DNA from 2 places in the Arthrobacter sp. SE2 genome. Region 1 is predicted to be linked to the other one. Evidence: riboswitches for the same ligand, from Rfam matches in the RefSeq annotation. Region 1 holds a riboswitch; the other holds the start of a gene.
The links. A riboswitch is a leader RNA that binds a small molecule or an ion and turns the genes downstream of it on or off. The one in region 1 is predicted to bind cyclic di-AMP.
Positions count from the first base shown of each region.

Region 2: another riboswitch for cyclic di-AMP. It lies ahead of AC4CS3_RS17485 (aggregation-promoting factor C-terminal-like domain-containing protein); the one in region 1 lies ahead of AC4CS3_RS13275 (NlpC/P60 family protein).

Region 1 is NZ_JBZAYA010000008.1:188,227-192,118, forward strand. Features, by position in the region: gene AC4CS3_RS13260 (DUF6457 domain-containing protein) at 1-169, opposite strand, end outside; gene mobA (molybdenum cofactor guanylyltransferase) at 201-860, opposite strand; gene AC4CS3_RS13270 (HNH endonuclease) at 898-1,398, opposite strand; gene AC4CS3_RS13275 (NlpC/P60 family protein) at 1,719-2,483, opposite strand; cyclic di-AMP (ydaO/yuaA leader) riboswitch at 2,489-2,655, opposite strand; gene AC4CS3_RS13280 (M23 family metallopeptidase) at 2,801-3,619, opposite strand; cyclic di-AMP (ydaO/yuaA leader) riboswitch at 3,622-3,829, opposite strand.
Region 2 is NZ_JBZAYA010000013.1:92,517-96,408, reverse strand. Features, by position in the region: gene AC4CS3_RS17490 (glycosyltransferase) at 1-1,196, opposite strand, end outside; gene AC4CS3_RS17485 (aggregation-promoting factor C-terminal-like domain-containing protein) at 1,357-2,106, opposite strand; cyclic di-AMP (ydaO/yuaA leader) riboswitch at 2,109-2,282, opposite strand; gene AC4CS3_RS17480 (sensor histidine kinase) at 2,447-3,892, opposite strand, start outside.

The DNA of each region.
Region 1 (3,892 bases):
CGAAGCCCGCAATGAAGGTGGTCAAGGGAGCCGCCGGCCGGACCACTGAATGGGCTGCAACGCCTGCCAGGGACAGGATCTCGTTGATGTCGATCTCGACGTCTTCCAGCTCATACGCTTGCAGCAGGCTCCTGCACCATTCCTCGAGCGTTTCTTCCTGGCTCTTCACGATCCGCCTCCACTGTCCGGTCCAGCTGTTGTCACGGCAGGTCGCCGTCCACTCCAAGCGCCGCGGCATCGTCCCAGGTATCCACGTCATCGGTGGACCCCGCGGGGACAGGCACGGCCAGCAGATCAAGCCTAGCAAGCAGTCGGAAGACCGCGGCGTTGGCCAGGCCACCTTGTTCTGCCGCTGCCAGCACTTCCCGTTGCAAAGCAGATACCCGGTAGATGCCGAGCAGCGGCTGCTTCCGGCCGTCGGCGGATACGGACATGGCCCCTTCCGCTTCCTCGTGGCCTGCAAGTTCCCGAAGCAGGACCGGAACCGCGGCGGCGGCCAGGGGCATATCGCAGGCCAGGACCAGGACCCAGGGCGCATGTTCCGGGGACGGGCTCACGCCTTCTTGCGCTTCGGTGTCTTGCCCTTCGCCGTCTTGCGCTTCTCTGTCTTGCCCTAGGGCGAAGAGTCCGGCGGCGATCGCGGCTGCCGGTCCGGCGTAGGGCGGGTCCTCCCGTGCGGTCAATGTGCCGTCCGGCAAAGTGCCGGGATCCGGTCCGACGACGACGACCCTCCCGGCGCCGCGCGAAGCCGCGACGGCACGCTGAAGGAGGGTGGCGCCGTCGTACCTCAACTGGGCTTTGGGCACGCCGCCGAGGCGGGAGGACTTGCCACCCGCCAATATCACCGCATCAAAGTCCACCCGCCCAGATTACCCGGGAAGCAGGCTCAATTCCGGTTCAGGCCGCCGATTCGGGCAGGAGGAAGGGATCCCATGCGGGCGCAGGTTTCTCAAGCTCCTTGATCTGCCAGATAGCCCCGGTGGGCGCCGCCGGAGTGAACCTCAGTTTCCAGCCCATCTCGGCAGGGGTGTGGTCACTCTTGGCGTTGTTGCAGCGCAAGCACGCTGCCACCAGGTTTTCCCAGGAATCCGCGCCGCCCCTGGATTTGGGGTGGACGTGGTCAATGGTGTGCGCTGCTTTCCCGCAATAGGCGCAACGGTGACCGTCGCGGCGCAAGACGCCGCGGCGTGTAACCGCCGTCATGGTGTTGTACCTCGGCCGGATGTAGCGATTGAGCAGAATCACGGAGGGACGTCCGAGAATCTCCTGTGGCCCGACGACAGGCTCGTCGCCTTCGGCCACTACGCTCGCTTTTCCGGTGAGCACAAGGACCAGCGCCCGGCGGAAGGTTACTACCGCCAGCGGTTCATATCCAGCATTCAGAACGAGTGTGCGCATGCACGTACCTCTTCACGGCCGCACCCGTCAGGGGCGCGAGGGCCGGCTGCCCTCTGCATGTACGGGCTGTGGATCGACAACCTAAGAGTAAACACCCGGAGGCCAGATCAACGAATCCTTGCGGGAGTTCCAGCGCGGTGTAGGTCAAAGTTCATGTGCCGGACACATGGCCGGAACCTTTCACGCACCCGGGAGATACTCCTCGAATCGTCCCTTTGAGACTGCCTGGAGCAGTGATTTAGCGCATGCTGGTTAAAACAGAACATCCCCGCCGGCGGACCAGCGGGGATGTTCCAGTGAAGCTATGTAGCCGGAGCTATTTAGCCACCAACGCGGATGAAGACCGGGCCGGAGCCAACGTTGACGCTGTAAAGGGCGGTGGTGCCACCGTTCCAGCCGCCGTGGACTGCCATGCCGTTGCCGACGTAAACGGCGATGTGGGCCATGCCCATGCCACCGTTCTGGTAGTAGACCAAGTCTCCCGGCTGCGCTTCAGCAGCGCTGACCGTACGGCCAAGGGAGAGGTAGTCTGCCGGCCAGCCGTGGAAGTTGATCCCAACAGCGGCCAGGGAGTTCGAAGCCAGGGCGGTGCAGTCCTGGGCAACGCCAAGCTGAGCGTAAGCTGCGGCAGCAATCGCTGCGCCCTTGCCGCTGGCAACCTTCGTGGCGGGTGAAACAGCAGCGGTGACAGAGAGCGTCGAGGCGCCGGTAGCGGCACCCGTCGCAGCCTGCGTGGCCGGAGCAGCTTCCTGCGTGGCAACCGGAGCTGCGACAACCGGAGCAGCTTCGGTGGAGACCGCCGGGCGCTCGTACTTGATGGCGACGGAGGAGTCGGCCGAAATGCTGGCTTGGGCGATGGACTGGACTTCCAGGGCGGAGGTCGAAGTGGACTCGCGGGGGACATTGGTTTCTGCAGCGTTGGCTGCGATACCGCTAGTAAGCACCAGACCGGAAGCAGCTGCGATAACCGCTGCCTGACGGCCTACGCCACCGGCGTTGCTGCCGACAGTCTTAGCGATAACGGCAAGCGAGTTGGTCTTGGTGACCGCGGCACGGTGGCGCGCAACAGTAGAGCGTGAAGACACGTTAAGAGGCCTCTCCCTATGCCCGCGAGGTAAGCTGTCGGATTCGGATGGGAGTCATCCGGCCACACTTCTCCCTCTCGGAAGTTGTGCGACTTAACCCCAAGGCCATCCGTGAAGATGACCAAAAGTGGGTCCCCCGCCTCTGCCAGACGATGTTTTGCGAACGGAACCTCGAGCAGTGGCAGAGCTAGGCAATCCACTCGAGTGCATCAACTCTCTAAAAGTTGATGCGTCTTAGACGGTACATGAGTTTTGGCTGAATGTCACATTCAGGTCACGGAGCGTGACAAGCATGCGAGAGGCTTCCATCGGATTGGCTACAGCCAGCCCAGGGGGTCAACGACGTCGCCGTTGACCATGACTTCAAAGTGGAGGTGGCAGCCCGTGGAGGCGCCCGTGGTGCCGCTCAATGCAATGACATCGCCGCGGCTGACCGTTTGGCCCACCTGGACGTTGAACGACGACAAATGGTTGTACGTGGTTTCCAGGCCGTTGCCGTGGTCCACCACAATGCGGTTTCCGCCGCCATACGGATGCCAGCCAGCGAAAGTGACCTTACCGGCCGCGGCAGCATGGACCTGGGTGCCGCACTGGGCCACGAAGTCCTGACCTCGGTGAAACTCTCCCAAGCCGCCCGTGATGGGATTCACGCGGTAGCCGAAAGGCGAGGCCGTTGTCAGGGTGTCCAGCGGCGCCCCCAGGGTGCCCTTGGAGGACGACGTCTTGATGGTACCGACGGACTGCGCACTCAAGAGCTGCTTAAGCTTGGTGTCCGGATCTGCAGTGGTGGAAACCGCAGCACGGCTGAAGTCGATCGTGGCGCTCGCCGCGGCCGGAATCTCAGGCTGGCTGCCCACTGCCAAGGCGGTTTGGTTTGACTCGGGCGTGGCCGTCATAGCGCCGGCGCCCGGCAAGGCGACCGTCAGGATGAGGCCCGTAGCGGCAAGGGCCACTCCGGCCTTCTGTCCTGCTCCGCTTGCGGCGGCGAACTCGGCCATCTGCCGCAAGGGACCCTTGCGGCGGCGAAGTTCGCGATGGGGATCGCGGGGCCGGTCGTGCTCGACGGCGGTTGTGCTCCGCAGCACAGCAGTAGGACCGGACGCGCGCCTGCGGCCCCTGGTGTTCTGCGTGGTCAAGGTTTTCCTCTCTGGCAAGCCTGCGAAGTTAGCTGTCGGATTCGGGCCAGAGAGATCGTGGACCCGGTCCGCGCGAAGGGCACAAAACGCAAGGTACCCGGAGGGGCCTTGCGCTGTTCGCACTCCTGCTACGGACTTCACCCCAAGGCCGTCTTTCGACAGCCGATGGTGGTTCCTCCGTTTCTGCCAGTGAATGGACTAATCCACCTGATCCGCTGGCAGAACTCGGCTTCGGATCAGGTAACGCTTTGGTATCGGCGCCAGTATTTAACT
Region 2 (3,892 bases), on a different contig from region 1:
CTGTGCACCAAGGCGAGTGCCCCGGAGGTGAGTGCGAGGCCGATCCCGAACACGATCAACCCCTCGAAGTGGTGCCGAACGGGATTGCCGCCCTGGATGCCGAAGGTGAAGCGCCGGTTGGCGCCGGTGTTTGCGATGGCCGTGACGAGCAGCGCCAGGAAGTTGGCCAGCTGCAGGTCCATGAAGCCGCGGCAGAACAGGAAGATGAGCACATAGGCGAGGGTGGACGCAGCGCCGATCGCGGCGAACCGAACCAGTTGCCCGAAAAGGCTGCTGCGCGGGCTCTGCTCGGCGGTGCGGGACGACGCCGGGAGCGGCCCGCGTGCAAGCGCTGCGCGCAATTCCGGAATGGGGATGCGGCCCGAGACGAGATCCCGGGTGAGCCGGACCATGCCGCGGATGTCGGCCAGGGCGGTGCGTACCACGTCGACGCTGGAATTGGGATCGTCGATCCAGTCAACGGGAACTTCGTGGACCCGGAGGCCGCAGCGTTCGGCGAGGACCAGGAGCTCAGTGTCGAAGAACCACGAGTTGTCCATGGTGTGGGGGAGGATCTGCTGTGCGACGTCTGCCCGGATCGCTTTGAAGCCGCACTGGGCATCGCTGAAGCGGGCGCCCATGAACGAGTGCAGCATCAGGTTGTAGCTGCGCGAAATGAACTCGCGCTTGGGGCCGCGGACAACCCGCGAGTTGCGTGTGAGACGTGTGCCAATCGCGAGGTCCGAATGGCCGGAGATGAGCGGCGCCAAAAGGGGCGCCAGTGCGGCGAGGTCCGTGGAAAGATCCACGTCCATGTACGCCAGAACCGGCGACGGCGATGTGAGCCACACCTTGCGAAGGGCGTTGCCGCGTCCCTTCTCCTCAAGATGGACAACCGCGAGCTCAGGCAGTTCCCTGGCCACGCGCTCCGCGATCTTCAAGGTGCTGTCCGTGCTCGCGTTGTCCGCCACGGTGATGCGGAAGCCATGCGGGAAGTATTCGCGCAAATGGCCGTGAAGCCTGCGCAGGCACTCTTCGAGGTCGCGTTCCTCGTTGAAGACGGGGATCGTGACATCGAGGACGGGGATGGCGGTGTGGGTGTCCACAGGGGCACGCCGTCCGCTGCGCTGGACGGGGGTCTTAGCCTGGATGGGAAGGCCCGGCGGCACCACCGCGGCGTCCTTCAGGGTTCCGGAGGTGGATTCGATGAGCGTCATGTATCCACAGTGCCGTCGCACAATATGAAGGCTTTAGGCGGAACCTGTGACGTGGCTGTGGATGTACCACCGGCGTGGCAAATCACATGCCTGGCCAAAAAACGCAAAGGTCCGCCCCCGAAGGGACGGACCTCGATGTATTTTGCGCGTGGCTCTTGGTTTAGTACCAGTTATGGGCCAAGTGGAAGGACCATGCCGCGGACGGCGATCCGTAGCGTTCCTTGATGTAGTTCAGGCCCCAGCGGATCTGCGTCTGGTAGTTGGTCTGCCAGTCGGCGCCTTCGGACGCCATCTTTTCGGCCGGCAGCGACTGCCCAATGCCATAAGCGCCACTGGAGGAGTTGGTAGCAGTGGTGCGCCAATCCGATTCCTTGTTCCACAAGGTGATCAGGGCTGACATCTCGCCCTGTCCCCAACCGTAGGAGGGAAGGATGCTTGCGGCATAGGCCTGGGCGCCGGAGGGATCATCGACGGCGGCGGGAGCGGCCGGGGCCGCCGGAGCGGGGGGTGCAACGGGGGCAGGGGGTGCCACGGACGCGGCCGGTGCGGCAGCCTGGGCCGCGACGGCGGCCGGACCGGGGGCGGGTGCTTGGCTCGGCGTCGGCGTGGCGCTGGGCTTGGGGCTCGCGCTCCCCGACGGCGTGGCTGTGGCCGACGGCGTGGCTGAGTGGTCTGCCGTGCGGGATTCGGACGTGCGGCTCATGTCCTGGGCATTGATGGCCTGTCCGGCGGCCTGGGTGGCGGCGCCTGCACCGAGGAACAGAGCAACGACGCCTGCAACAACTGCCATGCGCTGGCCGGTGCCGAGGTTCGAGGCGACTCGCCTCAACGTGGAACGTGACTTGTTTCTCCGGGCAGGTTCGCCGCGGTGGCGCGCAACAGGGCGCGACTGATTCTTGGAATCAGACATGGTGATTGCCTCTCGACGCCTGCGGAGTTAGCTGTCGGATTCGGATGAGGTCATCCGGCCGTGGCCACTGGTAATCGTGGCGGCACGGCTTCACCCCTAGGGCTGGCTCAACATGAGCGCTTGCCCGGAGACCTGGGTCCCCCGTCTCTGCCTGGACTGTTGGGCACCGGGGAGTGGCAGAGCTCGGCGCCTACCCGGCGGTGGCCGGAATGATCCAGCGCACCCATTCGACGGTACAGGAGGATCTTACTTAAGTCACGTTTAGGTAACGGAGGTCACGACGTCGGTGCGTCGACTTGCGCTCGCCGCGCACCGGCGTCGTGACCTCCAGGGCGGCCTTTCAGGCCGTGGCGGTCCTGAGCGCCGGAAGCCGCACCGCGAACTCCGTCCGTCCGGGCCGCGAGGCCACTTCGACCGTGCCGCCATGCGCCTGGACAATGGATTCCACGATCGACAAGCCGAGCCCGGACGTGCCCTCGGAACCGGAGCGGGCGGCGTCGGCACGGGCGAAGCGCGAGAAGATCCTGCCCTGGAATTCAGGCGGGATGCCCGGCCCGTTGTCAGTCACGGTCACCACGGCGCTGCCGTCGGCGGACCGCATGACGCCGGTGACCACGGTGGTTCCCGCCTCCGTGTGCTTGCGGGCGTTGGAGAGCAGATTCGCCAAAACCTGGTGGAGTTGAGTGGTGTCGCCGCGGACCGTGAGGGGCTCGTCCGGGAGCTTGAGCTGCCAGATGTGACCTGGGGCCATGACTTTCTCGTCGCTGACGGTTTCGATCACCAACTGCGTGAGATCCACATCGGTGAACTCGGGGGCCTTCCCTTCGTCCAGCCGGGCCAACAAGAGGAGGTCCTCCACGAGGGTGGTCATGCGTTCCGACTGGCTCTGCACCCGGCCCAGCGACTTGCGCCCGTCCTCGGTGAACGTCTCTGTCATGCGCAAGAGCTCGGTGTAGCCGCGGATGGCGGTCAGCGGAGTGCGCAGCTCGTGTGAAGCGTCGGCCACGAACTGGCGCACCTTTGTTTCGCTTTGCTGGCGCGCCTCTAGGGCGCTGGACACGTTGTCCAACATCAAGTTCAAAGCATGGCCGACGCTTCCCACTTCCGTGCTCGGGTGGGCCGCCGACGCCGGAACGCGCACAGCGAGTGCCACCTCACCGGCGTCGAGCGGAAGCTTCGACACCTTCGTGGCGACGTCGGAGAGCTGCTCCAAGGGGCGCATGGTGCGGCGGATCAGCACGGTTCCGGCCAGCCCGATCAGGACCAGTCCGCCCAAGGAAACCAGCACCATGGTCCAGACGAGCGAGGCCTCGGTGTCCTCTTTCGAGGCGAGCGGCAGCCCCGTGATGACAACATCGCCGTAGGGAGTTTCGGTGGCCACCAGCCGGTAGCCGCCATTGGACAGGGTGCGATCAACCGGGCGGCCATCGGAGGGGAGCGCCGACAGGATTCGAGCGTCGCTGGGCGACAACGGCGCACGGGTGGCATCGGAGGACAGGAATCCAGCATCGGTGCTCACCTGACCTGCGAGAATACGAGCATTCAGGGTGCCGATGCTCTGGCCCCGGGGGTCCAAGGGGTCCGGACGGCCACCAGGGTTGCCTTGCGGTGGGCGGCCATGGGAGGCCTGCGCCAATTGCTGGTCCAGCTGTTTCGTGAGGAACACATCCATGGAGGCGTAGCTGACCACACCGACGGCACCGCAGATGGCCACGAGGAGTGCCATGGAGAGAAGGATCAAGCGCGTGCGCAAGTGCCAGGTTGAAGGATTGAACCAGCTGTGGTC